Regions from separate parts of the Yokenella regensburgei genome, predicted to be linked through region 1. Evidence: riboswitches for the same ligand, from Rfam matches in the RefSeq annotation. Region 1 holds a riboswitch; each other region holds the start of a gene.
What was found. Region 1 has a riboswitch for thiamine pyrophosphate ahead of thiC (phosphomethylpyrimidine synthase ThiC). Riboswitches for the same ligand answer to the same signal wherever they lie in the genome.
Positions count from the first base shown of each region.

Region 2: linked by a shared signal. The riboswitch ahead of thiB (thiamine ABC transporter substrate binding subunit) and the one ahead of thiC (phosphomethylpyrimidine synthase ThiC) in region 1 are both predicted to bind thiamine pyrophosphate.
Region 3: linked by a shared signal. The riboswitch ahead of thiM (hydroxyethylthiazole kinase) and the one ahead of thiC (phosphomethylpyrimidine synthase ThiC) in region 1 are both predicted to bind thiamine pyrophosphate.

Region 1 is NZ_RBIZ01000011.1:4,324-14,769, reverse strand. It holds gene C7387_RS22770 (sensor domain-containing diguanylate cyclase) at 1-603, opposite strand, end outside; gene thiH (2-iminoacetate synthase ThiH) at 867-1,994, opposite strand; gene thiG (thiazole synthase) at 1,991-2,761, opposite strand; gene thiS (sulfur carrier protein ThiS) at 2,763-2,963, opposite strand; gene C7387_RS22750 (HesA/MoeB/ThiF family protein) at 2,947-3,702, opposite strand; gene thiE (thiamine phosphate synthase) at 3,695-4,330, opposite strand; gene thiC (phosphomethylpyrimidine synthase ThiC) at 4,330-6,228, opposite strand; TPP riboswitch at 6,314-6,423, opposite strand; gene C7387_RS22735 (Rsd/AlgQ family anti-sigma factor) at 6,477-6,971, opposite strand; gene nudC (NAD(+) diphosphatase) at 7,066-7,839, shown strand; gene hemE (uroporphyrinogen decarboxylase) at 7,879-8,943, shown strand; gene nfi (deoxyribonuclease V) at 8,953-9,624, shown strand; gene C7387_RS22715 (YjaG family protein) at 9,667-10,257, shown strand; gene hupA (nucleoid-associated protein HU-alpha) at 10,444-10,446, shown strand, end outside.
Region 2 is NZ_RBIZ01000005.1:499,846-510,291, reverse strand. It holds partial or broken gene C7387_RS17470 (sugar efflux transporter) at 1-570, opposite strand, end outside; gene sgrR (HTH-type transcriptional regulator SgrR) at 793-2,448, shown strand; TPP riboswitch at 2,484-2,580, shown strand; gene thiB (thiamine ABC transporter substrate binding subunit) at 2,613-3,596, shown strand; gene thiP (thiamine/thiamine pyrophosphate ABC transporter permease ThiP) at 3,572-5,182, shown strand; gene thiQ (thiamine ABC transporter ATP-binding protein ThiQ) at 5,166-5,867, shown strand; gene C7387_RS17445 (DedA family protein) at 5,864-6,631, opposite strand; gene C7387_RS17440 (reverse transcriptase family protein) at 6,986-7,930, shown strand; gene araC (arabinose operon transcriptional regulator AraC) at 7,911-8,756, opposite strand; gene araB (ribulokinase) at 9,082-10,446, shown strand, end outside.
Region 3 is NZ_RBIZ01000003.1:441,958-452,403, reverse strand. It holds gene C7387_RS02200 (fimbrial biogenesis chaperone) at 1-595, opposite strand, end outside; gene C7387_RS02195 (fimbrial protein) at 608-1,162, opposite strand; gene fbaB (class I fructose-bisphosphate aldolase) at 1,605-2,657, opposite strand; gene C7387_RS02185 (nucleoside permease) at 2,910-4,193, shown strand; gene C7387_RS02180 (ADP-ribosylglycohydrolase family protein) at 4,190-5,194, shown strand; gene C7387_RS02175 (PfkB family carbohydrate kinase) at 5,191-6,156, shown strand; gene C7387_RS02170 (GntR family transcriptional regulator) at 6,130-6,876, opposite strand; gene thiD (bifunctional hydroxymethylpyrimidine kinase/phosphomethylpyrimidine kinase) at 6,955-7,755, opposite strand; gene thiM (hydroxyethylthiazole kinase) at 7,752-8,534, opposite strand; TPP riboswitch at 8,569-8,665, opposite strand; gene C7387_RS02155 (YadA C-terminal domain-containing protein) at 9,165-10,103, shown strand; gene C7387_RS02150 (hypothetical protein) at 10,228-10,446, shown strand, end outside.

The sequences.
Region 1 (10,446 bases):
ACGCAGGGTATAACCCATGGAAGCCAGATCGATATGAAACGCCAGGGTGCCTTTAAGTTTTCCTTCCGGCGAGACTACCGGCTTATAGATGGTGATAACTTTATGGTGGGAAAAGAAGTCGTTGTAAGGGTCGGTATAGCGGCTGAAGGTGCTGGCATCCGCCTGGTGTGCGAACCACGGGCGAACCTTCGGGTTAATCGGTGGCTCATCGCCGTTCATCACCGCCTGCGGTGCGCGCAGGTAGTGGCCATCGGCGTCGGCAATCGAAATAGAGGATACCGTGGGCATCAGCGTCAGCAGCTGCATTAGCCGTTCTGAACCGGCTTCGGGATCGAGGTTGACCGTCTTATTAAGCTCGTCATTACGGGAGAAAAAATTCACCGCGCGGCTCAAAATATAATCGTTCTCGCGCAGAATAACGGCCGTATAGTTCACCGCCAGGTTGTGGGTGAAGTTGCGGTTAATCTGGTGATAGTCCTCAATAATATCTTTACGCTGGTTCAGGGTGACCAGAACGGCAATCAGGATAAACCCCAATAAAATTCCCGAAAAGCTCACCAGGATAGGCGTCGTAAAAGACAATTTTCTGCTATGGATTTTCATATCGCGTTCAGCATTCCATTTGGCGAATAGCAAAAGTATAGAGGTCGTGCGCTGGTGTGGCGTAGTATACGCTTCCCTTCTGTGGAAAGAGTCCGAAACAGCAGCAGAAGGCAGGGCGGTCAGAGGAAGAAAGCTCCGCCCTGGTCAGCATCCGTTGCTGACAGGCGGAGAATAATCAACTGGCAAAGCCGACACCACGCCCGGATTGTCGCTTTGCGAGGCGTTTTCAGTCCTTTCTGGTGGAGCAACATCCGCTTGCTGAATTATTGCGAGGCGCGTCCCAACCAGCTATCCCAGTCTTTCCACACCGGCTGTAATCCTTGTGCAACTAACGCGCTGGCGACCTCTTCCGGCCGACGACCATCATGCGGTGCAAACTGCTCAAGCTCCGGATGGTCATCAGCGTAGCCACCCGGCTGGGTTTTTGAAAAGGCGCTGACATTGTTAATGGCAAGGGGGATCACCCGATCGCGGAACCACGGAGATTCACGCGTGGAGAGCGAAAGCTCAACCTCCGGTGACAGCAGGCGAAATGCGCAGATGGTTTGCACGAGCTGGCGTTCATCCATGATGGAGGCAGGTTCAATACCCCCGGTGCAGGGTCGCAGTCGCGGGAAGGAAATAGAGTAGCGGCTCTGCCAGTAGTGTTGCTGCAACCAAAGCAGGTGTTCCGCCACCATATAGCAATCTACGCGCCAGCTGTCAGAAAGGCCAATCAGAGCGCCGAGGCCAATTTTGTCGATACCGGCGCGGCCCAGACGGTCCGGGGTTTCCAGTCGCCAGAAAAAATCCTGCTTGTTCCCTTTAAGATGATGCTTTGCATACATCGCCTCATGGTAGGTCTCCTGGTAAACCATAACGCCGTCGAGCCCCAGCGTTTTTAGTTCGGCATATTCGGCCTGTGGCATGGGCTGAACTTCCATTTGCAGCGAGGAAAAACGCTGACGAATGGCTGGCAGATGCTGGCGAAAATAGTCCATTCCCACCTTAGCCTGATGCTCTCCTGTGACCAGCAGCAGGTGCTCGAAGCCCATTTCACGGATCGCGTTGCATTCGCGCTCGATCTCGTCGGCATCGAGCGTTTTGCGCTTGATGCGGTTGCTCATCGAAAAACCGCAGTAGGTACAATCGTTGGCGCACAGGTTGGAAAGATACAGTGGAACATAAAAGCTGACGGTATTGCCGAAGCGCTGGCGCGTGAGGCGCTGTGCGCGCTGCGCCATCGGCTCGAGAAACGCGTCGGCGGCGGGGGAGAGTAGCGCCATCATATCCTCCCGCGTGGGCAGACGCGCATTCAGCGCCCGCTCAACGTCGGCGGGCGTTTTACTGTTGATTCGCAGGCGGATATCGTCCCAGTTGAGCTGCCGCCAGCGATCGCTAAACGAGGTCATGACAGCGTCTCCAGGAATCCGGTCAGCGGGCTGGTGGCCTGTGCGTGCAGGCTACGCGCACCTGGCCCGGACTGACGCGCCAGAATGCCCGCCTCAACGGCGAGACGAAATGCACGAGCCATGGCGACGGGATCGTCCGCAACGGCAATCGCGGTGTTCACCAGCACCGCATCGGCACCCATCTCCAGGGCCTGCGCTGCATGGCTGGGAACGCCAATTCCGGCATCAACCACCACCGGAACACCGGACTGAGCGATGATTATCTCCAGCATCGCGCGGGTTTCCAGACCCTGATTTGAACCAATCGGCGCCCCCAGCGGCATCACTGCCGCACAGCCGACCTCTTCAAGACGTTTACACAGCACCGGGTCCGCACCGCAGTAGGGCAACACAATAAACCCCTGTTTTACCAACGCTTCTGCGGCTTTCAGCGTCTCGATGGGGTCTGGCAACAGCCAGCGCGCATCGGGGTGGATCTCAAGCTTCAGCCAGCGGGTACCCAGCGCTTCCCGTGCCAGCTGGGCGGCGAAAATCGCCTCTTCGGCGGTTTTGGCTCCCGAGGTGTTAGGTAGCAGCGTGACGCCCGCGGCGAGCAGAGGCGCCAGGATCGCGTCGTTGTGCTCACGCAGATCGACACGTTTCATGGCAAGGGTCACCAGTTGACTGCCCGAGGCGCGAATCGCCTCAACCATCAGCTGTGGCGATGCGAATTTGCCTGTTCCAGTGAAAAGGTGTGAATCAAAGACTTTATCGGCAATCTGTAACATCTTAGCCTCCGGCAATAACCTGAAAAAGCAGGATAGTGTCGCCGTCCTGCAGATGATGGGCTGCCCACTGATCACGGGGAAGGATCTGTTGGTTGAGCGCCAGCGCAATGCCGGGTTTATGCTGCGCCAACTGTTCAAGCAGTCCGGCGACGGTTGTCGTTTCGGCACACTGGATAGGCTCGTCGTTAAACCGAATCTGCATGCAAGCCTCCACATACCGGGCACGCCTGCGAGCGGCGCAGCGCCAGGGTTCGCCAGCCGCTGTTGCGGGCATCAAACAGCCGTAGCTCGTTGCGAACGGTGTCCATTCCGCAGAGCAGTTTGATAGCCTCAAGTGCCTGCAGTGTGCCCATCATTCCCACCACCGGGCCGACTATACCGGCGGTACGGCAGTTGCGCTCCGGCTCGTGTTCATCAGGCCACAGACAGCGGTAACAGCCCTGCGTCCACGGCGGTGTGAGCACCATCATCTGCCCACCAAAACCGACGGCGCTGGCGGTGATTAAGGGGGTGTCGAGCGCCACGCAGGCGGCGTTGATGGCCTGACGCGTGGCCATGTTGTCAGTACAGTCGAGCACCACGTCGGCAAGTGCCACCTGTTCGTGCAGCGCTTTGCCCTGAAGCCGTTCCGTCAGGGCAATCAGCGCGTTGTGCGGGTTAAGCTGGTGCAGCCGCTGGCGCGCCGCCTGGGCTTTAGGCTGCGCGACATCTTCGGTGCTGAAAAGGATCTGCCGTTGCAGGTTGCTGATATGTACATCGTCGTTGTCAGCGAGCACCAGCGTGCCGACTCCGGCACCGGCGAGGTACAGTGCAGCCGGTGAGCCAAGCCCGCCAAGACCCACAATCAGCACCCGGCTGTTCAGCAGTTTTTGCTGACCTTCAACCGCAATATCCTCCAGCAGGATCTGGCGGCTGTAGCGCATAAAGTCCTGGTCATTCATCGCCCACTCCTGCTAACTCAAGCAGCTTTGCCGTGGCAGCCTGCCAGTCCGCGGCCTGGGTAATGGCACTGACCACAGCAATACTGCCGACGCCGGTAGCCAGAACCGGTGCGGCGCGTTCAAGGCTTATCCCACCTATTGCCACTGTAGGGTAGTCCTTCAGACGAGCAATATGCGCTGCCAGCTGCTCGAGCCCCTGAGGAGACGAAGGCATCTGCTTGGTCTGTGTCGGGAAGACGTGACCGAGTGCGATATAAGAAGGACGCGCTGCCAGGGCGACGTCAATCTCCATGTCGTCGTGGGTTGATACACCGAGCCGCAGCCCGGCAGCACGAATGGCGTTCAGGTCGGTCGTCTCAAGATCTTCCTGACCGAGATGTACGCCATACGCATTGTGCTTAATTGCCAGGCGCCAGTAGTCGTTGATGAACAGGCGGGCGTCGTAACGACGCCCCAGCGCAATGGCGGCGGCCACGTCCGCTTCTACCTCTGCGTCGCGCTTATCCTTGATGCGTAGCTGAAGTGTGCGTACCCCTGCCTGCAACAGACGTTCGATCCACTCAACGCTATCAACCACCGGGTAAAGTCCCAGTCGGAAGGGAACGGATGGAAAATCAGGTTGATACATCACACCTCCTCCTGTTTGAGGTAGATTTCCCCCCCTTTGGCGCGGAAGTTGTTCGACATATCCGCCATCCCTACTTCAATAGCCTGTTTTGCCGCGTAGTCGCGCACTTCCTGGGTGATTTTCATCGAGCAGAATTTCGGTCCGCACATTGAGCAGAAGTGGGCGACTTTACCGGATTCCTGCGGCAGGGTTTCATCGTGGTAGGCGCGGGCGGTGAACGGGTCGAGCGCCAGGTTGAACTGATCTTCCCAGCGGAATTCAAAGCGTGCTTTCGACATGGCGTTATCGCGGATCTGCGCCCCAGGGTGTCCTTTCGCCAGGTCAGCGGCGTGGGCGGCGATTTTGTAGGTAATCAGCCCCTGTTTAACATCTTCTTTATTTGGCAGGCCGAGGTGCTCTTTTGGCGTGACATAGCAGAGCATTGCACAGCCGAACCAGCCGATCATTGCAGCACCAATGCCGGAGGTGAAGTGGTCATAACCCGGTGCGATGTCGGTAGTCAATGGCCCCAGTGTATAGAACGGGGCTTCGTGGCAATGCTCCAGCTCTTCGGTCATGTTGCGGCGGATCATCTGCATTGGCACATGTCCTGGACCTTCAATCATTACCTGTACGTCATATTCCCAGGCGATTTTGGTCAGTTCGCCAAGGGTGTGTAGTTCAGCAAACTGGGCTTCGTCGTTGGCATCCTGAATGGAGCCCGGACGCAGACCGTCGCCCAGCGACAAAGAAACATCATAGGCGGCGCAGATTTCGCAAATCTCGCGGAAGCGCTCGTAGAGGAAGTTCTCTTTATGATGGGAAAGGCACCACTTCGCCATGATAGATCCACCGCGCGAAACAATACCTGTCAGGCGTTTGGCGGTCATCGGAACGTAGCGCAGCAGGACGCCTGCGTGAATGGTGAAGTAGTCCACGCCCTGTTCCGCCTGCTCCAGCAGGGTATCGCGGAACGCTTCCCAGGTAAGATCTTCGGCGATCCCGTTCACCTTCTCCAGCGCCTGGTAGATCGGAACCGTACCGATTGGCACCGGGCTGTTACGCAGGATCCACTCACGGGTTTCATGAATATAGCGGCCGGTGGAGAGATCCATCACTGTGTCTGCGCCCCAGCGGGTCGACCACACTAATTTCTCCACTTCTTCTTCGATAGAAGAGGTCACCGCCGAGTTACCGATGTTGGCGTTGACCTTCACGAGGAAGTTGCGCCCGATGATCATCGGTTCTGATTCAGGGTGGTTAATATTTGCTGGAATGATGGCGCGGCCGGCGGCAACTTCATCGCGAACGAATTCCGGTGTGATGTTTTCCGGCAGACGGGCACCAAAGCCCTCTCCCGGATGCTGGTGGCGGAGCACTTCGCTGCGGATACGCTCGCGGCCCATGTTTTCGCGAATGGCGATGAATTCCATCTCCGGGGTCACAATCCCCTGGCGGGCATAGTGCAGTTGAGTCACGCATTTACCCGCTTTGGCGCGTTTTGGCGTGAGGAGGCCGGTGAAGCGCAGTTCATCAAGGCCATCGTCTGCCAGGCGCTCTTTGGCCCAGGCAGAGCTACGGTCGCTGAGTACTTCGCTGTCGTGACGGGCTTCAATCCACGGCAGGCGCAGCTTCTCAAGGCCCTGCTGGACGTTAATTGCAATAGCCGGGTCGCCATAAGGGCCGGAGGTGTCATAAACCGGAACGGCTTCGTTCTCTTCAAACTGCGGGTTATCTTTGCTGCCACCGGTGAGGGTGGGGCTCAGCTGGATTTCACGCATGGGGACGCGGATATCCGGCTGCGAACCTTCAATATAGATACGTAATGAGTTGGGGAACGCGGTGCCTTCCAGGGTATCGATAAAGTGTTGGGCCTGGGCGCGCTGTTCGCGGCGTGACGGTTTAGTAGTTGCAGACATAGCTCATTCCAGATAGTAAAGGACATGGCTTGTCAGACGACGGAGGGAGTAATGGGTGTGCGCACCCCTGAGGGTAGCAGCGTAAAGCTGGATTACTCTTGTTCCCTTCGCAGGTTTTAACCTGATCAGGTTCCGCGGATCCCGAATTAACGGTCTCAGCCCGTGTTCGCACACTGGGCACTCCGACAAGATAGCAATCCCCTCCGCAGAGGGGAACGGATGTAAACTACGCGTTAATGATTAAGAACTCAAGCGGGACGTACCGCGCTTGTGCCGTTGAGATTGAGGTTGTTGTCAAACGCCAGCACGATGAGCTTATCTTCCAGCGCGAAACGAGCTTCCAGCGCCTCACCTATCCCGGACAACGCCTGCTGAAACTCGCGGTAGTTGTCGTGATCGATGGCATTTTCAAGATTAGAGTCGTAGTAATCCATGATCTGCTGGGTGTTGGCTTCCAGCCGAGAGCACAGTTTTGTCGCCGTTAAATGTGGGTTATTCCCTTCCATTTCGCTGATAATGCGTTCATAAATATTAAAATGTCCGGCGGAAAGATAGTCCACCAGGCCCTGACAGAAATCATCCAGCGCTTTTTCATTCAGACGCATATAGGATTCTTTGCCAGGCTTGATGCCAACCAGATTGTAGTAAGTCACGAGCAGATGCTTACGCACATGTAGCCACTGATCGATGAATTTACTTGTTCCGCCAACGCGTTCGGTCAGGCTTTCTAACTGGTTTAGCATGTTTGACTCCGCAATTTAAGATTTAAAACGGCTCACCTGAAATGTAAAAATTATGTTGTCAAGGTGCCAGTGAAGCGAAGGTAGTGCAATAGATATGGATCGTATAATTGAAAAATTAGACAGCGGTTGGTGGATAGTCAGCCATGAACAGAAATTATGGCTACCGCAGGGTGAATTACCATACGGTAAGGCAGGAAATTACGATCTTGTGGGACAGACCGCACTTCAGATAGGTGAATGGCAGGGCGAGCCGGTCTGGCTGGTGCAGCAAAAACGCCAGCATGATATGGCCTCGGTACGCCAGGTGATTGACCAGGATGTGGGGCTGTTTCAGCTTGCTGGCCGTGGCGTACAACTGGCGGAGTTCTATCGTTCTCATAAGTATTGTGGCTACTGCGGGCATACCATGCACCCGAGCAAAACCGAATGGGCGATGCTCTGCAGCCACTGTCGTGAACGCTATTATCCGCAGATTGCACCCTGCATGATTGTCGCCATTCGCCGTGACGATACCCTTCTCCTGGCCCAGCACACCCGGCATCGTAACGGTGTACATACCGTGCTGGCAGGCTTTGTTGAAGTGGGGGAAACCCTGGAACAGACGGTCGCGCGTGAGGTAATGGAGGAGAGCGGTATCAAGGTGAAAAACCTGCGTTACGTGACCTCGCAACCCTGGCCGTTCCCGCAATCGCTGATGACCGCTTTTATGGCCGATTATGACAGCGGCGAGATAGTGATTGATAAGAAAGAGCTGCTGGAGGCGAACTGGTATCGCTATGACAATTTACCGCTTCTACCTCCGCCGGGTACGGTGGCGCGACGGCTGATTGAAGATACCGTGGCAATGTGTCGGGCAGAGTACGAATGACATGATAGACTGGCGCTCTGTAGCTAAAGGAATGTGAAAATGACCGAACTGAAAAACGATCGTTACCTGCGCGCGCTGCTGCGCCAGCCAGTAGATGTCACTCCGGTATGGATGATGAGACAGGCTGGGCGCTATTTGCCGGAGTACAAAGCCACCCGTGCACAAGCGGGCGACTTCATGTCGCTGTGCAAAAATGCGGAGCTGGCGTGTGAAGTCACGCTGCAACCGCTGCGTCGTTACCCGCTGGATGCGGCGATCCTCTTTTCCGATATTTTGACCATTCCTGATGCAATGGGGCTGGGGCTCTACTTCGAAGCCGGAGAAGGCCCGCGCTTCACTTCACCGTTAAAGAATAAAGCGGATGTAGACCGCCTGCCGATCCCCGATCCGGAGCAGGAGCTGGGTTACGTCATGAACGCGGTGCGCACCATTCGCCGTGAGCTGAAAGGCGAAGTTCCGCTGATTGGTTTTTCCGGCAGCCCGTGGACGCTGGCGACCTACATGGTGGAAGGGGGCAGCAGCAAAGCCTTCACCGTGATTAAAAAGATGATGTATGCCGAACCGGCCACGCTGCACGCGCTGCTGGATAAGCTTGCGAAAAGCGTCACTCTGTATCTGAATGCACAGATCAAAGCGGGTGCGCAGTCAGTAATGATTTTCGATACCTGGGGCGGCGTGCTGACCGGGCGTGACTATCAGCAGTTCTCGTTGTACTACATGCATAAAATTGTCGATGGCCTGCTGCGAGAAAACGAAGGGCGTCGGGTACCGGTAACGCTGTTTACCAAAGGCGGCGGCCAGTGGCTGGAAGCGATGGCTGAAACCGGCTGCGATGCCTTAGGTCTCGACTGGAGTACCGATATCGCCGATGCGCGCCGTCGCGTTGGGCATAAAGTTGCGCTGCAGGGCAACATGGATCCTTCCATGCTGTATGCGACTCCTGCCCGAATCGAAGAGGAAGTTGCGTCGATCCTCGCGGGCTTTGGCCAGGGGGAAGGTCATGTCTTCAACCTGGGGCACGGCATTCATCAGGACGTTCCGCCAGAGCACGCGGGTGCGTTTGTAGAAGCGGTGCATCGTCTCTCTGCGCCGTACCACCGCTAAGGCTCAGGTATGGATCTCGCGTCGCTTCGCGCTCAGCAACTCGACCTCGCGGCAAGCGTTATCCGCGAGGATAACCTGGCCTGCAATCCGCCGAAGATAATTGGCGGGGCAGACGTTGGGTTTGAAGAGGGTGGGGAAGTGACGCGGGCGGCGATGGTGCTCCTGAAGTACCCTTCTCTTGAGCTGGTGGAGTACCAGGTGGCGCGCATCGCCACCACCATGCCTTATATTCCGGGCTTTCTCTCCTTCCGTGAAGCCCCGGCGCTGATGGCCGTCTGGCAGCTGTTGTCGCAAAAGCCCGATCTGTTGTTCGTTGACGGACATGGGATTTCGCACCCGCGGCGCCTCGGCGTTGCCAGCCATTTTGGCCTGCTGGTTGACGTGCCGACCATCGGCGTTGCCAAGAAACGCCTGTGCGGTAAGTTTGAGCCGCTTTCGCCCGAACCGGGGGCACTGGCGCCACTCATCGACAAAGGTGAACAGCTGGCCTGGGTGTGGCGCAGCAAAGCGCGCTGCAACCCGCTGTTTATCTCAACCGGGCATCGCGTCAGCCAGGACAGCGCATTGGCATGGGTTCAGCGCTGTATGAAGGGCTACCGTTTACCCGAACCCACCCGCTGGGCAGACGCCGTGGCGTCCGGTCGTCCGGCGTTTCGCCGCCTGCAAGCAATTCGCCCCTGATTCAGGTACACTGCGGCTAATTATCGATTCCGAGATCTCATCATGTTACAAAACCCGATTCATCTGCGTCTGGAGCGGCTGGAAAGCTGGCAGCACACCACGTTTATGGCCTGCCTGTGTGAACGCATGTTCCCGAACTATGCGATGTTCTGCAAGGAGACCGAGTTCGGCGAAGCGCAGCTGTACCGTCGCATTCTTGATCTGATCTGGGAAACGCTGACGGTGAAAGATGCAAAGGTGAACTTCGACAGCCAACTGGAAAAGCTGGAAGAGGCCATTCCTTCCGCCGATGACTACGATATGTACGGTGTCTACCCGGCCATCGATGCCTGCGTGGCGTTGAGTGAACTTGTTCACTCACGGCTGAGCGGTGAAACGCTGGAACATGCCATTGAGGTTAGTAAGACTTCAATCACCACCGTGGCGATGCTGGAAATGACCCAGGCCGGTCGTGAAATGACCGACGAAGAGCTCAAAGAAAACCCGGCAGTTGAGCAGGAATGGGATATTCAATGGGAAATTTTCCGCCTTCTGGCCGACTGTGAGGAGCGTGATATTGAGCTTATCAAAGGGCTGCGCGCCGACCTCCGTGAGGCGGGTGAGAGCAATATCGGTATAATTTTTCAGCAATGAGACAACAAAACGTGATTTACCGCCTGATTTGTCGTGCCTGAAGGCTTCACATCTGCCCCCCGTCTGGTCTACATTTGGAGGGCGAAAAAAAGTGGCTATCGGTGCGTGTATGCAGGAGAGTGCTTTTCTGGCATTTCCGTCGCACTCGATGCTTAGCAAGCGATAAACACATTGTAAGGATAACTTATG
Region 2 (10,446 bases), on a different contig from region 1:
CCAGCGCTATCAGCAGCAAGCTCACCACGAAGATCCCGGCGGCGATAGTGAACATGGTGGTAAAGCCGTAATTAAGCGCCAGCATGAACGCCAGCGTGGGCCAATCACCCAGGCAAGCGACAACTGAGCACGCATGACCGAGCTGAACATCACCACTTCTCGCGCCGAACTGTCGGCATATTCACGCGCCAGGGCAAACAGCTGAGGCATGGCAGTATTGGCAAGCGATGCCAACAGCACGCCGCAGGTGATAAGCGTCAGGTAATGGCGGTTAAACGCGAACAACAACGCGTTACCCACCGCCATCAGACAGCACAGCATGATGAGCTTACGCCGATCGCCCCGGCTGTCGGACCGTTTCGCCAGCCACAGGCTGACAAGGATCCCGGCAATGGCGTTAACGGTATAAAACAGCCCGACCCAGAAAGGTTCCGCCCCCACTTCGCGGCTCAAAAACAAACTGAGCGTCGGAGCCTGCAGCGCACCGGCCACGCCCATCATGAAAGCCACCAGCATAAAAGCCGCGTAGACGCCGTTGAGCCGCCGTCCCATCGTCACCAACCAGAGCATGAATCATCCTTAACGCAAACAGGAAACGAAAAAAGCCAGCAGAAATTTTCTGCTGGCGGGTGATTACACCAATACTCAGTCACACATGATTCGGGCTGGCCGAGGAGCACATTAACGGGATGTAACTTCCAGGTGCATCATCGACTCGCTTCATCGAGAGCCATTATTGGCCTAATATAGGGATTAATAAATTGCTGAGTTTTTGTCGGGAGTTCCTCTTTTATGTCGTCTGCTCGCCTGCAACAACAGTTCATCCGCTTATGGCAGTGCTGTGAGGGGAAAACGCAAGAAACGACCCTGAATGAGCTGGCAGAGTTACTGAGCTGCTCGCGCCGCCATATGCGCACCTTGCTCAACACCATGGAATCGCGCGGTTGGTTGACGTGGGAAGCCGAAGCCGGACGCGGCAAACGCTCACGCCTGACCTTCCTCTACACCGGCCTTGCCCTGCAGCAGCAGCGCGCCGAAGACCTGCTGGAGCAGGACCGCATCGATCAGCTGGTGCAACTGGTTGGCGATAAGGCGACCGTGCGGCAAATGCTGGTATCGCACCTTGGTCGTAGCTTCCGCCAGGGGCGGCATATCCTGCGCGTGCTGTACTATCGCCCGATGCGCAACCTGCTTCCCGGTACGCCGCTTCGCCGCTCTGAAACCCATATCGCCCGGCAAATCTTCAGCTCGCTGACGCGTATAAATGAGGAAAATGGGGAACTGGAAGCCGATATTGCTCACCACTGGCAGCAAATTTCCCCTTTGCACTGGCGCTTTTTCTTGCGTCCTGGTATTCACTTCCACAATGGCCGTGAACTGGAAATGGCGGATGTGATCGTTTCTTTGAAGCGGGCCAGCGCGCTGCCGTTATATGGCCATATCACGCAGGTCGCTTCTCCTACCGCCTGGACGCTGGACGTGCACCTTTCGCAGCCAGATCAGTGGCTGCCGTGGCTACTCGGGCATGTCCCTGCGATGATCCTGCCGCAGGAGTGGGCCTCAATGCCGCATTTCTCCCGCTTGCCGGTAGGCACGGGTCCCTACGCCGTTGCGCGGAATAATGAAAACCAGCTCAAGATCCACGCCTTTGAAGAGTATTTTGGCTACCGGGCGCTTATCGACGAAGTGAACGTCTGGGTACTTCCGGAAATCAGCGAAGAGGTTAGCTGCGGGCTGACGCTGGAAGGCCCGACAACCGGAGAAAAAGCGGTAGAGAGCCGTCTCGAAGAGGGTTGTTACTACATGCTGTACGATGCCCGCTCGCACAAGGGTGCCTGCCAGGATGTACGCCAGTGGGTAAGCCAGGTGCTCTCTCCGGCGAGCCTGCTGTATCACGCCGACCAACAGTATCAGGGATACTGGTTCCCGGCCTACGGTCTGCTACCGCGCTGGCACCATGCCCGCCCGGGCCAGGGTGAGAAGCCTGCCGGACTGGAATCCCTGACGCTGACCTACTATCGTGAACACGTTGAACATCACAACATCGCGCAAATCATGGCTCGGTTGCTCGCCGAACACGGGGTACAGCTCGAGATTCAGGAGCTGGACTACGACGAATGGCACCGTGGCGAAGTGGTGAGCGATATGTGGCTGAACAGCGCCAACTTCACCCTGCCGCTCGATTTCTCTATTTTTGCCCAGCTGTATGAAGTACCGCTTATTCAACACTGCATTCCTGTCGACTGGGAAAAAGAGGCTGCCCGCTGGCATGCCGGAGAGATGAATCTGGCGAACTGGTGCCAGCAGCTCATCAACCAGCGCGCTATTGTGCCGCTGATCCACCACTGGTTGATGATTCAGGGACAGCGCAGTATGCGCGGCTTGCGTATGAACACGCTCGGCTGGTTTGACTTTAAGTCAGCCTGGTTCGCGCCACCGGAGCCCTGATACTTTCGTAACCGAGGCAAAATCATTACACTAGGCCGTTCTCAACGGGGTGCTGCGCCTGCGCGGCTGAGAAAATACCCGTCGAACCTGATCCGGATAACGCCGGCGAAGGGATTTGAGGCTGACTCAAAATCCTTTGCCACCTGGTTAACTTGAGGTGCAAAGTGTTAAAAAAACTCCTGCCGTTACTGACATTGGCCGCGCTTCCTGCGTTCGCTAAACCCGTTCTTACCGTTTACACCTACGACTCTTTCTCCGCCGACTGGGGTCCGGGGCCGGTGGTGAAAAAAGCCTTTGAAGCCGACTGCGACTGCGAGCTTAAGTTTGTGGCGCTGGAAGACGGCGTTTCTCTGCTTAACCGTCTGCGGATGGAAGGCAAGAACAGCAAAGCCGACGTGGTGCTGGGCCTTGATAACAACCTGCTCGAGGCTGCAACTCAGACCGGTTTGTTCGCCAAAAGCGGCGTTCCGACTGAGAGCGTAAAAGTACCGGGCGGCTGGAAAAACGACACCTTTGTGCCATACGACTACGGCTACTTCGCCTTCGTGTATGACAAAAACAAGCTGAAGAACCCGCCGAAGAGCCTGAAAGAACTGGTGGAAAGCGACCAGAAGTGGCGCGTGATTTACGAGGATCCGCGCACCAGTACGCCGGGTCTCGGCCTGCTGCTGTGGATGCAAAAAGTCTATGGTGACAAAGCCCCTGACGCCTGGCAGAAGCTGGCGAAAAAAACCGTCACAGTGACCAAAGGCTGGAGCGAAGCCTACGGCCTGTTCCTCAAAGGGGAAAGTGACCTGGTGCTGAGCTATACCACCTCTCCGGCCTACCACATTATTGAAGAGAAGAAAGATCAGTACGCCGCCGCCGACTTCAGCGAAGGCCACTACCTGCAGGTGGAAGTTGCCGCCCGGACTGCCGCCAGCAAGCAGCCGCAGTTAGCAGAAAAATTCCTGAAATTTATGGTTTCTCCGGGCTTCCAGCAGGCGATCCCAACCGGCAACTGGATGTATCCGGTGACCGACGCTGCACTTCCTGCCGGATTTGAAAAATTGGTCAAACCGTCAACCACGCTGGAGTTCACCCCGCAGCAGGTGGCATCTGAGCGCCAGAACTGGACCCGGGCATGGCAACGCGCCGTCAGCCAGTAATCCCTGGCTGGCTCATTCCCGGTCTGACGGCGTCCACGTTGATGGTCGCCGTCGCACTGGCGGCCTTTTTTGCCCTGTGGTTTAACGCCCCCGCCGGATCGTGGGGTGATTTGCTGCAGGACAGCTACCTGTGGCACGTGGTGCGCTTCTCGTTCTGGCAGGCGTTTCTCTCCGCGCTGCTCTCCGTGGTACCGGCTATTTTTCTCGCCCGCGCGCTCTACAGACGCCGTTTCCCCGGCCGCAACGCTCTGCTACGCCTGTGCGCCATGACCTTAATTCTGCCGGTGCTGGTGGCGGTATTTGGCATTCTTAGCGTGTATGGTCGCCAGGGCTGGCTGTCCACCCTGTTTCAGGCGCTGGGCTGGGAGTGGACGTTCTCGCCCTACGGTCTGCAGGGCATTCTGCTGGCACACGTCTTCTTTAACATGCCGATGGCAACGCGCCTGCTATTGCAGGCGCTGGAGCAAATCCCCGGCGAACAGCGCCAGCTTGCCGCCCAGCTTGGCATGCGTGGGCTCGACTTCTTCCGTCTGGTGGAGTGGCCGTGGCTGCGCCGTCAGATCCTGCCGGTATCCGCACTGATTTTTATGCTCTGCTTCGCAAGCTTCGCTACCGTGCTATCCCTCGGCGGCGGGCCGCAGGCCACCACCATTGAGCTTGCGATCTATCAGGCGCTGAACTTTGATTATGACCCGGCGCGGGCGGCGATGCTGGCGGTTATCCAGATGGTCTGCTGCCTGGGGCTGGTGTTGACCAGCCAGCGTCTGAGCAAAGCCATTGCGCCTGGCACAACCCGGATGAACGGCTGGCGCGATCCCGACGACCGGGTCTGGAGCCGAATTGCTGACACATTGCTCATTGGCCTTTCGCTGCTACTGCTACTCCCCCCGCTGCTGGCGGTGATTGTCGATGGCCTCAACTGCCAGCTCCCACAGGTGCTGATGCAGTCGGTGCTATGGCAGGCACTGTGGACCTCTCTGCGCATTGCGCTGGCGGCAGGCATACTGAGCGTTGTCCTGACCATGATGCTGCTGTGGAGCAGCCGGGAGCTACGCGCCCGCCGTCGTCCACTGGCCGGCCAGGCGATGGAGCTCAGCGGTATGCTGATTCTGGCGATGCCTGGCATCGTGCTGGCTACCGGCTTTTTCCTGCTACTGAACAACACCGTGGGATTGCCGGAATCAGCGGATGGTATCGTCATCTTCACCAACGCATTGATGGCAATCCCTTATGCTCTGAAGGTGCTGGAGACGCCGATGCGCGATGTCAGTACCCGTTACGGCACCCTGTGCCAGTCGCTGGGGATGCAGGGCTTCAATCGCTTACGCATTGTGGAACTGCGGGCGCTGCGTCGCCCCATAGCGCAGGCGCTGGCGTTTGCCTGCGTGTTGTCGATTGGAGATTTTGGCGTGGTGGCGCTGTTTGGCAACGACAACTTCCGTACGCTACCGTTTTATCTGTTCCAGCAGATTGGCTCATATCGCGGCAACGATGGCGCTGTCACCGCACTCCTGCTGTTGCTGCTGTGCTTTATTCTTTTCACCGCGATTGAAAAACTTCCGGGACGCGATGCTAAAACTCAATGATGTCACCTGGCTGTATCAGCATCTGCCGATGCGCTTTACCCTCTCTGTACGCCAGGGAGAGCAAATAGCCGTACTCGGCCCCAGCGGGGCGGGAAAAAGCACACTATTAAATCTAATCGCCGGTTTTCTCACCCCGGCAAGCGGCACTATCCTGATAGAAAATCAGCCCCATACCCATACCCCGCCGTCGCATCGCCCGGTCTCCATGCTGTTTCAGGAGAATAATCTCTTCAGCCATCTGACGGTTCGCCAGAACATAGGGCTGGGTCTGGATCCGGGCCTGCGCCTCAGCGAGGCGCAGCAGCATAAGCTGGAAGTGATTGCCGAACAGATGGGGATCTCCTCGATGCTCAGCCGTTTGCCCGGTGAGCTTTCCGGTGGGCAACGTCAACGTGCGGCGCTGGCGCGCTGCCTGGTGCGAGAACAGCCGATATTGCTGCTGGATGAGCCATTTTCAGCGCTGGATCCGGCACTGCGTCAGGAGATGCTGCTGCTGGTAAACGATGTCTGTCGCCGCCAGCACTTAACATTGCTGATGGTGTCTCATAGTGTGGAAGATGCCGCCCGTATCGCCGAGCGCGCGCTGGTGGTAGCGGAAGGCCGAATCGCCTGGGATGGGTTAACCGGGGAGTTACTCAGCGGCGAAGCCAGTGCCTCACCGCTGCTCGGGATTACACGCCGTTAGCGGCTGACCACTTTCGCCAGAATATCGAGGTATACCGGCATCAGCGGGTGGCGGAACACGGCCACCAGCGCCACCACTGCAACGCCAAGCAGTAACGGTGCCAGCCACAGCAGACGACTACGCGGCAAATATCGCGTCAGCCGGTCGCGGCTCGCCTTGCCACTGCGCCACAGACGCCAGCACAGATAGGCGGCAACCCATAACAGCAGCGCAGCCAGCAGCAATAACCATTTAAACCCACTGCTTTGCATGTCGGCAGGAATATCGATTGCCGCCCCTGCGAGGATCCCCGGCAGGAAATAGACCGGCGGCCACAGCAGGCAGCCGATGATATTCGGCAGCGCAAATTTGGCAACCGACAGATCCAGCATTCCTGCCACCATCGGCACCAGCGGACGGGTCGGCCCGACAAAGCGTCCTACCAGGATAGTAAACATGCTGTGCTGATGCAAAGCGTGTTCGGTCTTATCCAGTAGCGATTTGTTTTTCTTCATGAACGACCAGCGGTGCAGCGGCTTTTTGAAGCGCCAGCCAAGCCAGAAGGAGATCCAGTCGCCCAGCAGACAGCCGATAATGCCCGCCAGCCACGCCTGCCAGAAACTTATCTCGCCACCGCCAATGAGCGCACCAAGCCCGGCCATCATCACCGTTCCCGGCAGAATAAGCCCAACCAGCGCCAGTGACTCAAGAAACGCCACCAGTGCGACAGCAATCAGCGAATACATCGCCGACTGCGTAATGAAGTGTTCCAGCATTGCCTGCATAGCGCGTCCGGTCAGGAAAAAGAGTCAGGGATTCTCAAAGGGTCCCGGCGAGGAGTCAAGCAAAGTCGTTACTTTCCTGTAACAAAACAATACCACATAACGCAGGTTTTTTGCGGTAAGGCGACGCTTAAGGATATACTCGAAAAGCCAGCAGCAGACGCAGCTTTCCCAGTGAAATCACTGGCGGAGCGGCGAGTCGCCGTTCTGTATTTATTTCTGCGACATTGACCCTAAGGTGTTCCGGAGTACGACAGCACACTACGTGTGCGCGCTTCGCGAAGGTACACCTTCACACCTTACGGAATCATTTTGTGGTGCGCTGCTGCTGGCACCTCGATAAGGAGCATCGTTCGTATGAATGCCGCACAGCTTAGCCTGGTTTCGCTTGAACTTACCGGTCACCCGTACTGGAGCCCGCACAAACAGCTCCGCTGCCTGTACGCGCTCAGCAATCACAGCGAGCGTCATTACCGCACGCTTTCATTACCCAAGCGCAGCGGCGGCATGCGCAACATTCAGGTTCCCGACCCTCTTCTCAGGCAGGTTCAACGGCATATTCTGCGCCACGTGTTGTCGCTACTGCCGCTCTCACCCTTCGCCACGGCCTGGCGCCCCGAGTACTCGTTGCGGCACAATGTTCTGCCGCATCTTGGAAAAAAACAGGTGCTGAAGCTCGATATTGAGAACTTCTTCCCTGGCATTATCTTTCCGCAGGTTCAGCAGTTAGCCTTCGCTAAAACCTGCCTGCCCTATGCCGCGACGACGCTTTTAAGTCACCTCTGCTGCTACCGGGACCGTCTGCCGCAGGGAGCCCCAACGTCACCGATGCTGACAAACCTGGTGATGCGCCCTTTTGATGATTACATCGGTGACTGGTGCCAGCAGCAGGAGATCGCCTACACCCGCTACGGCGACGATATGACCTTTTCCGGTGATTTCGACGCCCGACGGGTGCAAAATAAAGTGGCCGGTTTTCTTGGCGAAATGGGTATGGTGCTCAACGAGGGTAAAACCCGGGTGATGAGGCGCGGTCAGCAGCAAATAGTCACCGGCATTATTGTTAACGAATCCACGCCCCGAGCCCCGCGCGAGATGCGCAGGGCGCTACGACAGGCGCTCTATTATTATGGAAAATATGGCGCTTCAGCCGTTCCCGAAGGCTTTGACGAGCAACAGTGGCTACAGTCGCTGCACGGCAAAATCACCTTCATCCTGCAGATCCACCCGGAAGATGCTGCCCTGCAGCATGCCCGCGGCATACTACAACGGCAACTGAAGGCTATTCGCAGCCAGCCCTGAACTCACTGGGGCTCGCCCCGGTGCATTTCTTAAAGACCCGTGAAAAATAGAGCTGATCTTCGAACCCCACGTTACGTCCCACGCTTGAAACCGGCATTCGCGTCGTACTGAGCAGCAGTTTGGCCTGGCTGATACGCTGGTCTTCACGCCAGCTAAGCACGCTGACGCCCAGCTGCTGCCGGAAAAGATGCGACAGCCGCGACGGTGACAGGCACACGTGTTGCGCCACCCTTGCTATCTCAAAATGCGGGTCGGCCAGGTGATCGCTGATGTACTGGCAGGCATCGCGTACCCGATTGTCCATCGGCGGATGCAGCGACTCGTTGATGGCTTCCATTCGGCGTAGCAGTAACTGCTCCAGCAGGTTTATCGCCAGCAGTTCAGAGTAGCGTCCGGCACCCTGCCCGGCCTCGATGATTTGCCCGAATAACCCGGCAAAGCAGGCCAGATGCGCATCATCCGGGCGGTAAAAGCCGGTCTGACCGAAGAGGGTCGGCCAGCTCAGCCATTCGTGCCAGTAGGCGCGTGGGCGGAAGTAAACCCACTGGTGATACCACTCTTCTGCATCCGGATGGCGGCCATAGTGGTGAATTTCACCGGGAGGAAACAGAACGATATCACCCGGACGGCAAACAAACTGCCGCCCATGGTTGTTAATGATCCCTTCTCCACGAACCGTCAGGTTAAGGATATAGCCCTTCATACCTGCCGGACGGTCGATAAAAAAATCGAGATACCCTTCGGCCTCAATAGGCGTTAATCCCGCCACCAGATGGGCATTAAACGAATAGCCAGGTAACAGAGGATCGTTCTGCGTTTCAGCCATTTTCTTCAGTACTCCCGGAGTTAATCAAGGAAACCAATTGTCCATATTGATATTTCTGTCCCTGGTACTGTTCTTCACGCCCGAAAGCCCAGAACTTTATCGCTACAGCCCGCTTAGCTCAGGAAAGCGACTGCGAATAACGGTATCTGACGGGTAACGAAAGTGTCTATAAAGACGGCTGAAATGTCCACATTGATTCTTTGCACGACATCACACTTTGCTACGCCATAGCCATTTAGTCCATAAGATTAGCGGTTCCAGCCTGACCCTTTTTAACAGCGATATCTACTGTTTCCCCATGACCTTTCTTGCATGGAGTAACACGATGGCAATAGCAATTGGCCTCGATTTTGGCAGCGATTCTGTCCGCGCACTGGCGGTGGATTGCGCCGATGGCCGCGAAATCGCCACCAGCGTCGAATGGTATCCGCGCTGGCTGGAAGGACGCTTTTGCGACGCGCCGCACAACCAGTTTCGCCACCACCCGCTTGATTACATCGAAGCGATGGAAAGCGCGTTAAAAAGCGTGCTGGCGGAGCTTGGCGAAGCGCGGTGTGCGCAGGTGGTAGGGATTGGTGTAGACAGCACCGGTTCAACGCCCGCCCCGATTGACGCGCAGGGCAACGTTTTGGCTCTGCGCCCGGAATTCGCTGATAACCCCAATGCCATGTTCGTGTTGTGGAAAGATCACACCGCGGTGGAAGAAGCCGAAGCCATCACCCACCTGTGCCATCAGCCGGGCAATATCGATTACTCGCGCTATATCGGCGGAGTCTACTCCAGCGAATGGTTCTGGGCCAAGATCCTTCATGTTACTCGTGAAGACCGACGTGTGGCGCAGGCCGCCGCCTCGTGGGTGGAGCTGTGCGACTGGGTTCCGGCTCTGCTTTCCGGCACGACCGCCCCGGCATCACTTCGCCGGGGTCGCTGCAGCGCGGGGCATAAGTCGCTGTGGCACGAAAGCTGGGGAGGACTGCCGCCTGCCAGCTTCTTCGACGCGCTGGATCCGATTCTGAATCAGCACCTTGAATACCCGCTTTTTACCGATACTTTTACCGCCGACCTTCCGGTAGGGACGCTGTGCGCCGAGTGGGCCAGTCGCCTGGGGCTTGCACAGAGCGTAGTGATTTCCGGCGGCGCATTTGACTGCCACATGGGTGCCGTTGGCGCGGGCGCAAAGCCGAATACTCTGGTGAAAGTCATTGGCACTTCTACCTGCGATATTCTGATTGCCGACCAACAGAGCGTGGGCGATCGCGCGGTGAAAGGGATTTGCGGCCAGGTCGACGGCAGCGTCGTCCCGGATTTCATTGGAATGGAAGCCGGGCAATCTGCCTTCGGTGATATCTACGCCTGGTTTGGCCGTATTCTCGGTTGGCCGCTTGAACAACTGGCACAACAGCACCCGGAACTCAAAGACCAGCTCCAGACGGCCCAGAAACAGCTGCTTTCAAACCTCACCGACGCCTGGGCGAAAAACCCGTCGCTGGAGCATCTGCCGGTGATCCTCGACTGGTTTAATGGCCGCCGAACGCCGGACGCCAACCAGCGTCTGAAAGGCGTCATTACCGATCTGAATCTGGCGACGGACGCCCCGGCGCTGTTCGGTGGGCTGATTGCCGCCACCGCCTTTGGTGCTCGTGCCATTATGGAGTGTTTCACCACCCAGGGGATCCCGGTCAACAACGTC
Region 3 (10,446 bases), on a different contig from region 1:
CGCTGGACCACGGGGCAATCGTCTGTGAGCGAACCACCTGCTGTCGCCCACCCCCCTTCACCGTCAACACCGACATCGCCAGGTAATAACCACTGTCGTTACGTAAATTCAGTTTGCCATTCGCCAGCCACACGCGGCTGGTTTGCGCCATTTTCAGCGGCGAGCCGCTCAGCCCCGCCGGGCGGTACAGCACCTTCACCCGGCTGCGCAGCATCACCAACAGCTGGTTAGTTTCCCGCTCCTGAGCCTGGACAGGCGGGATCTGAATAAAGTTCAGCCACCACAGCGATTCCCGATCGGCAGGCATTTGACCGCCGGTGTAGCGCAGGCGAACGGTCTGGCCCGCCTTCGCCGCCAGCCGGAAGACCGGTGGCGTGGTGATAAAAGGGGCGCGGGCGGTTTGCGGTGTTGAATGCTCATCGCCCGCGTCCAGCCAGACCTGGACCACGGCCGGGAAATCATCGCGGTTGGTGAGCTGCACGTTCACTTCTGCCGCCCCTACCGGATAAATCACCCGACTACCGGTCATCACTACGCTTGCCTGTGAGCTAAAGCACAGCAGCATCCCTGCCAGGGCACTGGCTATCCCTTTCATCGTTCGACTCGCTTACAGGTAAGAAACGGCGTACTGCACGGAACCCACGACCGTACCAGCACCAGCACCGCCCGCCGCGCTGAAGTAACGCACGCCGTAGTCATGCTCGCCAGAGGTGCTGCCTGCCGGTACGCTGATACCCGCAATACCCGTGGCGTTACGCAGATCGATTGGCGTAGTGCCGGTGCCGTCGGTCATCAGCTGCAGCTCAACGTCTGTAGCGGTACCGGTGTTCGCCAGGTTGCCCAGCGCGGTCATATTGTTAGCAACAAAGATGGTTTTAATATCCAGGGCGCTGGCGGAAGCGGTACAGCCGGTAACGCCGAGGGTGAAGGTGGTAAGACCCGCAAACGAACCTGGCTGAGACAGTTCACTTTTCGATACGGTTGGCAGCAGCACGACCGGGCGCGCATTTACCCCGTTAACGGAAACTTCACAGGTTTGCTCTGTGACTTCGCCTTTGAAGGTGATGGTATTTGCAGAATCCGCAATTGCTACGCTGCTAAATAATAACGGCAGTGTTGCAAAAGCAAAAACACGGGTCTTTATGATATTATTTACGTTCATTCTTACATCCTTTATAGAATAAAAAGCCTGCCCATCCTGATGCGTTTTTTAAATACACCCCACCCGCAGATTGCGGATTATTAATCTGTTAAACGCGCTTGATGGGTTCAGACAAAGTTTAATGAATCACAGGAATAGCCCTATGATTGAAGGTAGTTTAAGAAAATTCTTACGAATGAAAACGTTTGTTTTCTCAAATCGCCTGAGGTGAGTTCTTAAATAAGAAATAAGACTTAACAAAAAATTCGGCAACCATCTGTTATTACATGGATTTTATGGCACTCAGCGTGTTAATAATCACGATAAATGTTGGATTACTAATGTTAAGATAGAGTATTAACCTACGAAGAAAAAACTTATTTAATATTAATTATCGGGTAAAAATGAGATTTTGCACAACGGAAGGGGTTCTCCCTCTCCGGCTGGAGAGGGAGAACCTGGTTCAGGCAATAGTCACTTTAGTATCAAGGTAGACATCCTGCACGGCATTAATTAATTTCACGCCATCGGCCATGGTTTTCTTGAAGGCTTTACGCCCCAGAATAAGCCCCATGCCGCCGGCACGTTTATTAATTACCGCCGTACGTACCGCATCGTTGAGGTCTGTTTCACCGCCAGCCGCACCACCAGAATTAATTAATCCAGCACGGCCCATATAGCAGTTTGCCAGTTGGTAACGCACCAGATCGATTGGGTTATCGGTGGTCAGCTTGCTGTAAACACGGTCATCAGTGTAGCCAAAATTCACCGCTTTATAGCCGCCGTTGTTCTCGGCCATTTTCTGCTTCACGATATCTGCACCAATGGTGGCCGCCAGGTGGTTTGCCTGACCGGTCAGGTCGGCAGAAGCATGGTAGTCAACGCCATCTTTTTTGAACGCCGGGTTACGCAGGTAGGCCCACAGCACGGTCACCAGACCAAGCTCGTGCGCACGTTCAAACGCCGCGGAGATCTCTTCAATCTGGCGACGGGACTCCTCAGAACCAAAGTAAATGGTGGCACCCACGGCGACCGCGCCCATGTTAAATGCCTGCTCGACGCTGGCATACAGGGTCTGGTCGTACTGGGTCGGGTAGCTCAGGGTTTCGTTATGGTTAAGCTTCACCAGGAAAGGAATGCGGTGCGCGTAACGGCGGGATACCGACGCCAGCACACCATAGGTAGAAGCCACACAGTTGCAGCCAGCTTCAATCGCCAGCTCTACAATATTCTTAGGATCAAAATAGAGCGGGTTGGCGGCAAACGATGCCCCGGCGGAATGCTCCACGCCCTGGTCTACGGGTAAAATCGACAAGTAACCCGTTCCTGCCAGACGCCCGGTGTTATACAGAGTCTGCATATTTCGCAGTACGGCTGGCGGACGGTTATTGTCCATCATCACGCGGTCTACGAAGTCATGGCCGGGAAGGTAGAGCTGGTCGGCCGGGATGGTCATACAACGATGCTGTAACAGGCTGTCGGCGTCTTTGCCCAGCAATTGCGCAATATCAGTCATAGCTAACTCCCGTAAGTTCCGACGGGTGTCGGAAGTGGATTGTCCTGGCCCGCTGACTGGCGAGCAGAGATAAGCCTGGTACTCTCAGCCAGGTTTTTCCAGCCTAAACGTGCGCTTTTCGGGGCAATCTGCTGGCACGATTCACGTACGATAAAGTGTTACGGCGATCAAATAACCACCACAAAGGTATTTAAAAGGTATTATTCATTGGTATCGTAAAGGCGTACCTTACCTGTCATGAAGGATTTATCGATGAAAACTACAGTAAAGCTGTCGTTCATGATGTTTGTTGAGTGGTTTATCTGGGGCGCCTGGTTTGTGCCGCTGTGGCTGTGGTTGAGTAAAAACGGCTTCAGCGCCGGTGAGATCGGCTGGTCTTATGCCTGTACCGCCATTGCCGCGATCGTCTCGCCGATCCTCGTTGGTTCACTGACGGACCGCTTCTTCCCGGCGCAGAAAGTGCTCGGCGTACTGATGTTTGCCGGAGCGGTGCTGATGTATTTCGCCGCCCAACAAACAACGTTTGCTGGCTTCTTCCCGCTCCTGCTGGCCTACTCGCTGACCTATATGCCGACCATTGCGCTCACCAACAGCATCGCGTTCTCAAACGTTGATGACGTGGAGCGAGATTTCCCTCGCATCCGCGTGATGGGCACTATCGGCTGGATCGGCTCGGGGCTGGTATGCGGATTTTTGCCAGAGATGCTGGGCTATGCCGATATCTCTCCCACCAGCATACCGCTGCTGATTACCGCGGGTAGCTCTGCGCTGCTCGGCGTGTTCGCCTTCTTCCTGCCTGACACACCGCCGAGAAGCACCGGTAAGCTCAGCCTGAAGGTAATGCTGGGGCTCGATGCGCTGATTCTGCTGCGCGACAAAAACTTTCTCGTCTTTTTCTTCTGCTCGTTTCTGTTCGCGATGCCGCTGGCCTTTTACTACATCTTCGCCAACGGCTACCTGACGGAAGTGGGGATGAAAAACGCCACCGGCTGGATGACCCTCGGGCAGTTCTCCGAAATCTTCTTCATGCTGGCATTGCCGTTCTTCACTAAGCGCTTTGGTATTAAAAAGGTATTATTACTTGGTCTTATCACTGCGGCCATCCGCTACGGCTTCTTCGTCTTCGGCGGTGCTGAACAGTACTTTACCTACGCCCTGCTGTTCCTCGGTATTCTGCTGCACGGCGTAAGCTACGATTTCTACTACGTTACCGCGTATATCTACGTGGATAAAAAAGCACCGGTCTCCATGCGTAACGCCGCGCAGGGGTTGATAACCCTCTGCTGTCAGGGCTTCGGCAGCCTGCTCGGCTACCGCCTCGGCGGGGTGATGATGGAGAAAATGTTCGCATACAAAACGCCGGTCAACGGGCTGACCTTCAACTGGGCGGGAATGTGGACCTTTGGCGCGGTGATGATCGCAGTGATTGCCGTCCTGTTTATGCTGTTCTTCCGTGAGTCGGACAAAGAGATCACCGCCATCAAGGTGAGCGATACCGAAGGCGATATTGGGTTAACACAAGGGGAAGTGAAATGAAATATACGCGTATTCTCGGGGCGCTGTACGGTCAGGCGTTAGGTGATGCGATGGGCATGCCATCAGAACTGTGGCCGCGCAGCCGGGTGAAAGCTCACTTTGGCTGGATAGACCGCTTTCTGCCGGGTCCCGCTGAAAACAACGCCGCCTGCTATTTTAACCAGGCCGAGTTTACCGACGATACGTCAATGGCGCTGTGCCTTGCTGATGCGCTGATCGAATGTCATGGCGTTATCGATCCGGAGGTGATTGGTCGCCATATTCTGCGCTGGGCAAGCGAATTCGACGCATTTAACAAGAACGTCCTCGGGCCGACGTCGAAGATTGCGCTCAGCGCCATTCGCGATGGCAAACCGGTAAGCTCGCTTGAGAATAACGGCGTCACCAACGGCGCGGCCATGCGCGTATCACCGCTGGGCTGTATGCTGCCTGCCGTACACCTCGATGCGTTTATCGATGATATTGCCCTCGCCTCCAGCCCAACGCATAAGTCGGATCTGGCGGTTGCCGGTGCGGTGGTGGTGGCATGGGCCATTTCGCGAGCTATTGACGGCAACAGCTGGTCAAACATTGTGGATTCGCTGCCAGCCATCGCCCGCCACGCGCAGGAGAAACGCACTACCACCTTCAGCGCGTCGCTGGCGGCGCGCCTTGAGCTGGCGCTAAAAACCGTGCGCGAGGCCAACGGCGTTGAGTCCGCCAGCGAGCAGCTTTACCAACTGGTGGGGGCCGGTACCAGCACCATTGAGTCCGTGCCCTGCGCGATTGCGATGGTTGAACTGGCGCAGACCGACCCAAACCGTTGCGCGATGCTGTGCGCCAACCTGGGCGGTGATACCGACACTATCGGTGCGATGGCTACCGCCATCTGCGGCGCGCTGCACGGTATCGACGCTATCGATCCAACCCTGAAAGCGGAGCTGGATACGGTGAATCAGCTTGATTTCACCCGCTACGGCCGTGAACTCCTGGGCTATCGTCAACAGCGGGAGGCACGATGACAAACGCGCAGCTGTATCAACGACTGCTGAACCTGCAACAGCAGCGCCCGGTGACGGTAATAGGCGCTGCCGTTATCGACGTGATCGCCGACGCCTACGCTCTGCCGTGGCGCGGCTGCGATATCGAGCTTAAGCAGCAGAGCGTGAACATCGGCGGCTGCGCGCTGAACATCGCCGTGGCGCTGAAGCGTCTTGGCATAAGCGCTCATAACGCGCTGCCGCTCGGCCAGGGCGTATGGGCGGAGATTGTGCGTAATAACCTTGCACGGGAGGGCGTCACCAGCCTTATCGACAACGCCTCTGGCGACAACGGCTGGTGCCTGGCGCTGGTCGAGCCCGACGGTGAGCGTACCTTTATGTCGTTCAGCGGCGTGGAGAATGCCTGGAGCGAGGAGTGGCTGGCGCGACTGCCGGTGGAGGACCATGCGCTGGTCTCGCTCTCCGGCTACCAGCTCGCGGCTCCCTGCGGGGAACTGCTGGTCAACTGGCTGGAGAACGCCACCGGGGCAACCGCGCTTATCGACTTCGGCCCACGCATTGCCGATATTCCTGAGCCGCTGATGCAGCGGATCATGGCCTGCCGTCCGGTGGTGTCGCTCAATCGCCAGGAGGCGGAGCTGATTGCCGAACGCTGGGCGCTTCCTGATTCGATGCCGGGATTTGGCGAGCAATGGCTGGCGCGCTTTGGCGCACCGGTGATTGTGCGTCAGGACAAAGACGGTGCCTGGTATTTCAGCGAGAACGAGTCGGGGCTTGCGGCCCCCTTCCCGACCACGGTCGTCGATACCATTGGTGCGGGCGACAGCCATGCCGGCGGCATGCTTGCCGGGCTGGCGGCGGGCTGGTCGCTTGCTGAGGCGGTAACGTTGGGCAACGCCGTGGCGTCCTGGGTGGTCGGGCATCGCGGTGGCGACTGTGCCCCCACCCGCGAGGAACTACTCCTCGCAAACAAAAACGTATAGGTCGCTTCGGCAGTAGCTGATGCTGTATTCAATCGGTCGCTGGAGCTGATCCAGCGCCACCTGTTTAATCACCAGCACCGGGATGCGGTCATCCATCCGAATGTGCGACTGAAACTCAGCGTCCGGCATCCGGGCGCTGACCCGCGAGCGGGTGCGCTGGGGGAAGATATTCTGGCTGCGGAAATAGTCGTACAGAGAAATGCCGATAGCGTCGGCGTCGGCAATCAGCGGCACTGGCACGTAAGACTCTTCTATCGACACCGCGTCCTCATCCACATAACGAATACGTTTGAGTAAAAAGACCTCGCTGCGCGGCGTGAGCGACAGCGCCGTTGCCACCTCTTCCGGGCACTCCACGATACGCTTGTTGACCCACAGGGTATCCGGCTTTTTGCCCCGCAGTACCACCTGCTGGGAGAACCCTCGCGCCTCTTTCAGCGAATACTCAAAGATATTGTTAATCTGCGTACCGTAACCCCGCGCCCGGGTTACCACGCCCTCTTCTTCCAGCGTCTGCATCGCCTTGCGCACGGTGATACGCGATACCCCGGTAAGCTGACTGAGGTCGCGCTCGCCCGGCAGGATATTGCCATGCTCAAGCCAGCCGCTGCGCACGGCGTTTTTCACCGTTTCCGCAAACTTGAGGTACAGCGGCATGTTGTCTCCTGCGGCGATTCGCTCATTCAACTGCTCAATAAGTCGGGTATGCGCTTGTTCCATCGGATCTTTTCCTGGCTGTGGGCTACAGCCAGTATATACGCATAACCCTGCCGGTTGCATCAGGATAGCCTGCGCGATTTACCACCACGCGTGAAAGTGATGCACCGGGCCAATACCGTGCCCAACCTCGAGTGAATCCGCCTGCGCCAGCGCTTTTGACAGCCAGGCTTTGGCTTCCGGCACCGTTTCCTGCCAGCTGGAGTGGCGCGGACGCAGCGCCGCCAGCGCCGCCGACAGCGTGCAGCCGGTGCCGTGGGTGTTTTTGGTCACTACGCGCGGGGCGGTAAAGCGGTATTCCCCCAGAGCGGTAAACAACCAGTCCGGGCTTTCGGCATCGTCGAGGTGGCCGCCCTTCATCAGCACCGCCTCGCAGCCGAGCGCCCGCAGCGCCCGACCCTGCTCCAGCATTTCCCGCTCGTTTTGGGCATGAGGCGCATCCAGCAACGCCGCGGCCTCCGGCAGGTTCGGGGTGATAAGAGACACCTGCGGCAACAGATGCTGGCGCAGGCTCTCTACCGCCGACGGCGACAGCAGCGGATCGCCACTTTTCGCCAGCATCACGGTATCCAGCACCACATTCTGAATGGCATAACGCTGCAGGCGCTCCGCGACGGCTTCAACAATATCCGTCTCTGCCAGCATACCGATTTTGGTGGTATCGATGCGCACGTCGCTGAACACGGAATCAAGCTGGGCGGCAACAAAATCGGGTTCGATACGATACACCGACTGTACGCCGCGCGTGTTTTGTGCCACCAGCGCGGTAATCACCGAGCAGCCGTAAGCGCCCAGCGCTGAAAAGGTTTTTAAATCCGCCTGAATCCCCGCTCCGCCGCTTGGGTCGGTGCCAGCAATGGTAAGTGCGTTAATCCGCTTCATGCCCGCACCTCCAGGGTATACAGCGCATCAAGGAACGCCGGCACAAAGCTGCCTGGCCCCTGCCCCTGTCGGGTTGCACGCTCCCCGGCGCGTTTCATTATCATGCAGGCAGCGGCAACGTTTTCCAGATGATTGCCCGGCAGCGCCGTACAAGCCGCCACGACCGCCGACAGCGCACAGCCGGTACCAACGACCCGGGTCATGAGCAACGATCCACCGGCAACCGCCAGCGTGCGCTGACCGTCGGTAACGAAATCGACCTCTCCCGTAACCACGACGATCGCACCGGTCTCTGCGGCCAGCCGTTGCGCCGCCGGTAGCGCCGCCTGCGCCTGTTCGGTGGAGTCCACACCGCGACCGCCACGGCTTTCCTGCGCCAGAGCGAGTATTTCAGAAGCATTCCCGCGAATAACCGTCGGGTGGAGCGTCAGCAACTGCTGGCAGAAGCGGGTGCGCAGCGTTAAGCCGCCTACCGCCACCGGATCCAGCGTCCAGGGTTTTTCGGCGGCCACCGCACTATCTACCGCGGCACGCATGGCACGCGCACGTTTTTCGGTGAGCGTACCGACGTTAATCAACAGCGCATCAGCAACTGCCGCGAATTCGGTAGCTTCAGAAGGGTCAATAACCATCGCCGGAGAAGCCCCCAGCGCCAGCAGCACGTTGGCGGTAAAAGTTTGCACCACGTCATTGGTCATGCAGTGCACCAGCGGAGAGCGGGATTTCAGGTGGTCGATAGTGTGGGCGAGTTGCCCTGGGGAAAGCAGGTCAGGTTGCATAAGCACTCCCGCCAGGCCGTTAAGAAGCGATGACCTGGCAGGCCACTGACTTCCCTACGCTGGCATTATCCAGATCAGGTGGTACGGGTATTTCTCAGCCTTCACAAGGAAGGGCACCCCGAGTCATTTAGTGCAAAATCAAATAGTTATATTTGATTCATTGCGGTAAATAGTGTAGCCGTGTCCAGGGAACCTACGCAAGGAGTTTCCTGGGTTTATCAGCATAAATGATAAAAAAACCACGTTAAATCCCGATTAATTGATAAAAACAAGAATCTCATGCATTTATTTAAATAACCTATAGATAAAACCATTAATTAGATAATTACACCTTTAATTATGGCCACTTACTAGTTAATAAAATCACATATAACACTTTATTTACGCGATTTAATAAATAATTAATACCCTCCGTTATCATCGCTAATAATTTTAGCTAATAATGCTTAATGTGACTTAGATCAATATTTTTACCCTCACCTTCCGGGATAGTTGCTTCGAGTTACGAAAAAAGCAATTAAACGAAAATTGCGCAGACTCAATAATAAAATTAATTAGAATTAACAATAAGTTAAATCTTTCACTACCAGGATAGCGAATCCACTTTTAGTTAATGATGAGAGCTTGTAAATGAATAGTATTAAAACTGTTGTAGGTGTTGTTGCGTCTGGAGTCCTGTTCGCCGGGTTTATAGGCAATACTTATGCTGCTACCATTTCTACAGACGATGTAGTAGATAGTTTAGGCTGGACTCAAACAGAAATTAATCAACAGGCTGCCGATCGTGATGATAATCTCTATCAGACATCTGCAAATAACCACTCTTCGATTATTAACTTGCAACAAGAAAACCTGTTGCGAGATGATCGTATTACAACCACTGAAAAGAAATCAGCTGAAGCTTTGCTGGGCGTAGCTAAAAATGGGACTGATATTATTAACCTGCAAAATGAAACGAACCTGCAGGGGCAAGTGCTGACGAACCACGATCAGCGTATTACCGATCTTGAGAATGCGCCAAAACCAACGAATGGTAAGGATGGCATAAATGGTATCGACGGGATTAATGGTAAGGATGGTGCTCAGGGCATAACCGGTGCTAACGGTTCTGATGGCAAAGACGGAATTAACGGTAAAGACGGCGTTACCACCACCGTTACCCAGCTAGACGCCGTGACACAGGCTAAAGTTGCGAAGAATAGCCAGGCCATTACCACCACCTCAGGTCAGGCGGCAAGCGTGGCTCAGGATCTGAAAGACGCGAAGTCCTTCTTTAGCCAGCAGCAGGCCAGCAATAACGCGCAGTTTAAATCCCTGCACGACGAGGTCGACAGTAATAAGAAAGAGGCCCGTAGCGGTGCAGCAAGCGCGGTGGCTATAGCTTCTATGCCTCAGGTTGAAGCGGGTCAAACCGTTATGTTCTCCGCGGGTGTTGGCTCGTTTAAAGATGAACAAGCGATGAGCGTAGGTGCATCCTTCCATGCCGGAGTGGCGACGGTTAAAGCCGGTATAAGCGATTCAACCAATAATGATTTTGCAATGGGCGCAGGGGTTGGCATTGGTTTTTAAAAACCATGACTAAATACATTTTTCTTTCCGCCGTGCTTTATATTTCTGTTTTCCTGTTGGGTTTCTGGAGTGCACTCCTTTATTTAACCCATACCTGGTTTTGTCCTTAATAAGGTGTCTGGTAATGAAAAAGCTAATAACGCTGGCCGTCGTCGCGTCTTTAACCGCCAGTTGTGCGCTGGCACAGTCTCAGCAAAACACTCCGCAGGAGACCCACTCAGCTGCGGCACCGGGTGTATCCGACCGCCTTCATGCGATTAAGCTTAAAGGGCAGGACGGCATTAATCAGTTTTTCGTGGTTTCAATTGGAAATGGTTATACCAAAGCCATGATTGCCGATAAG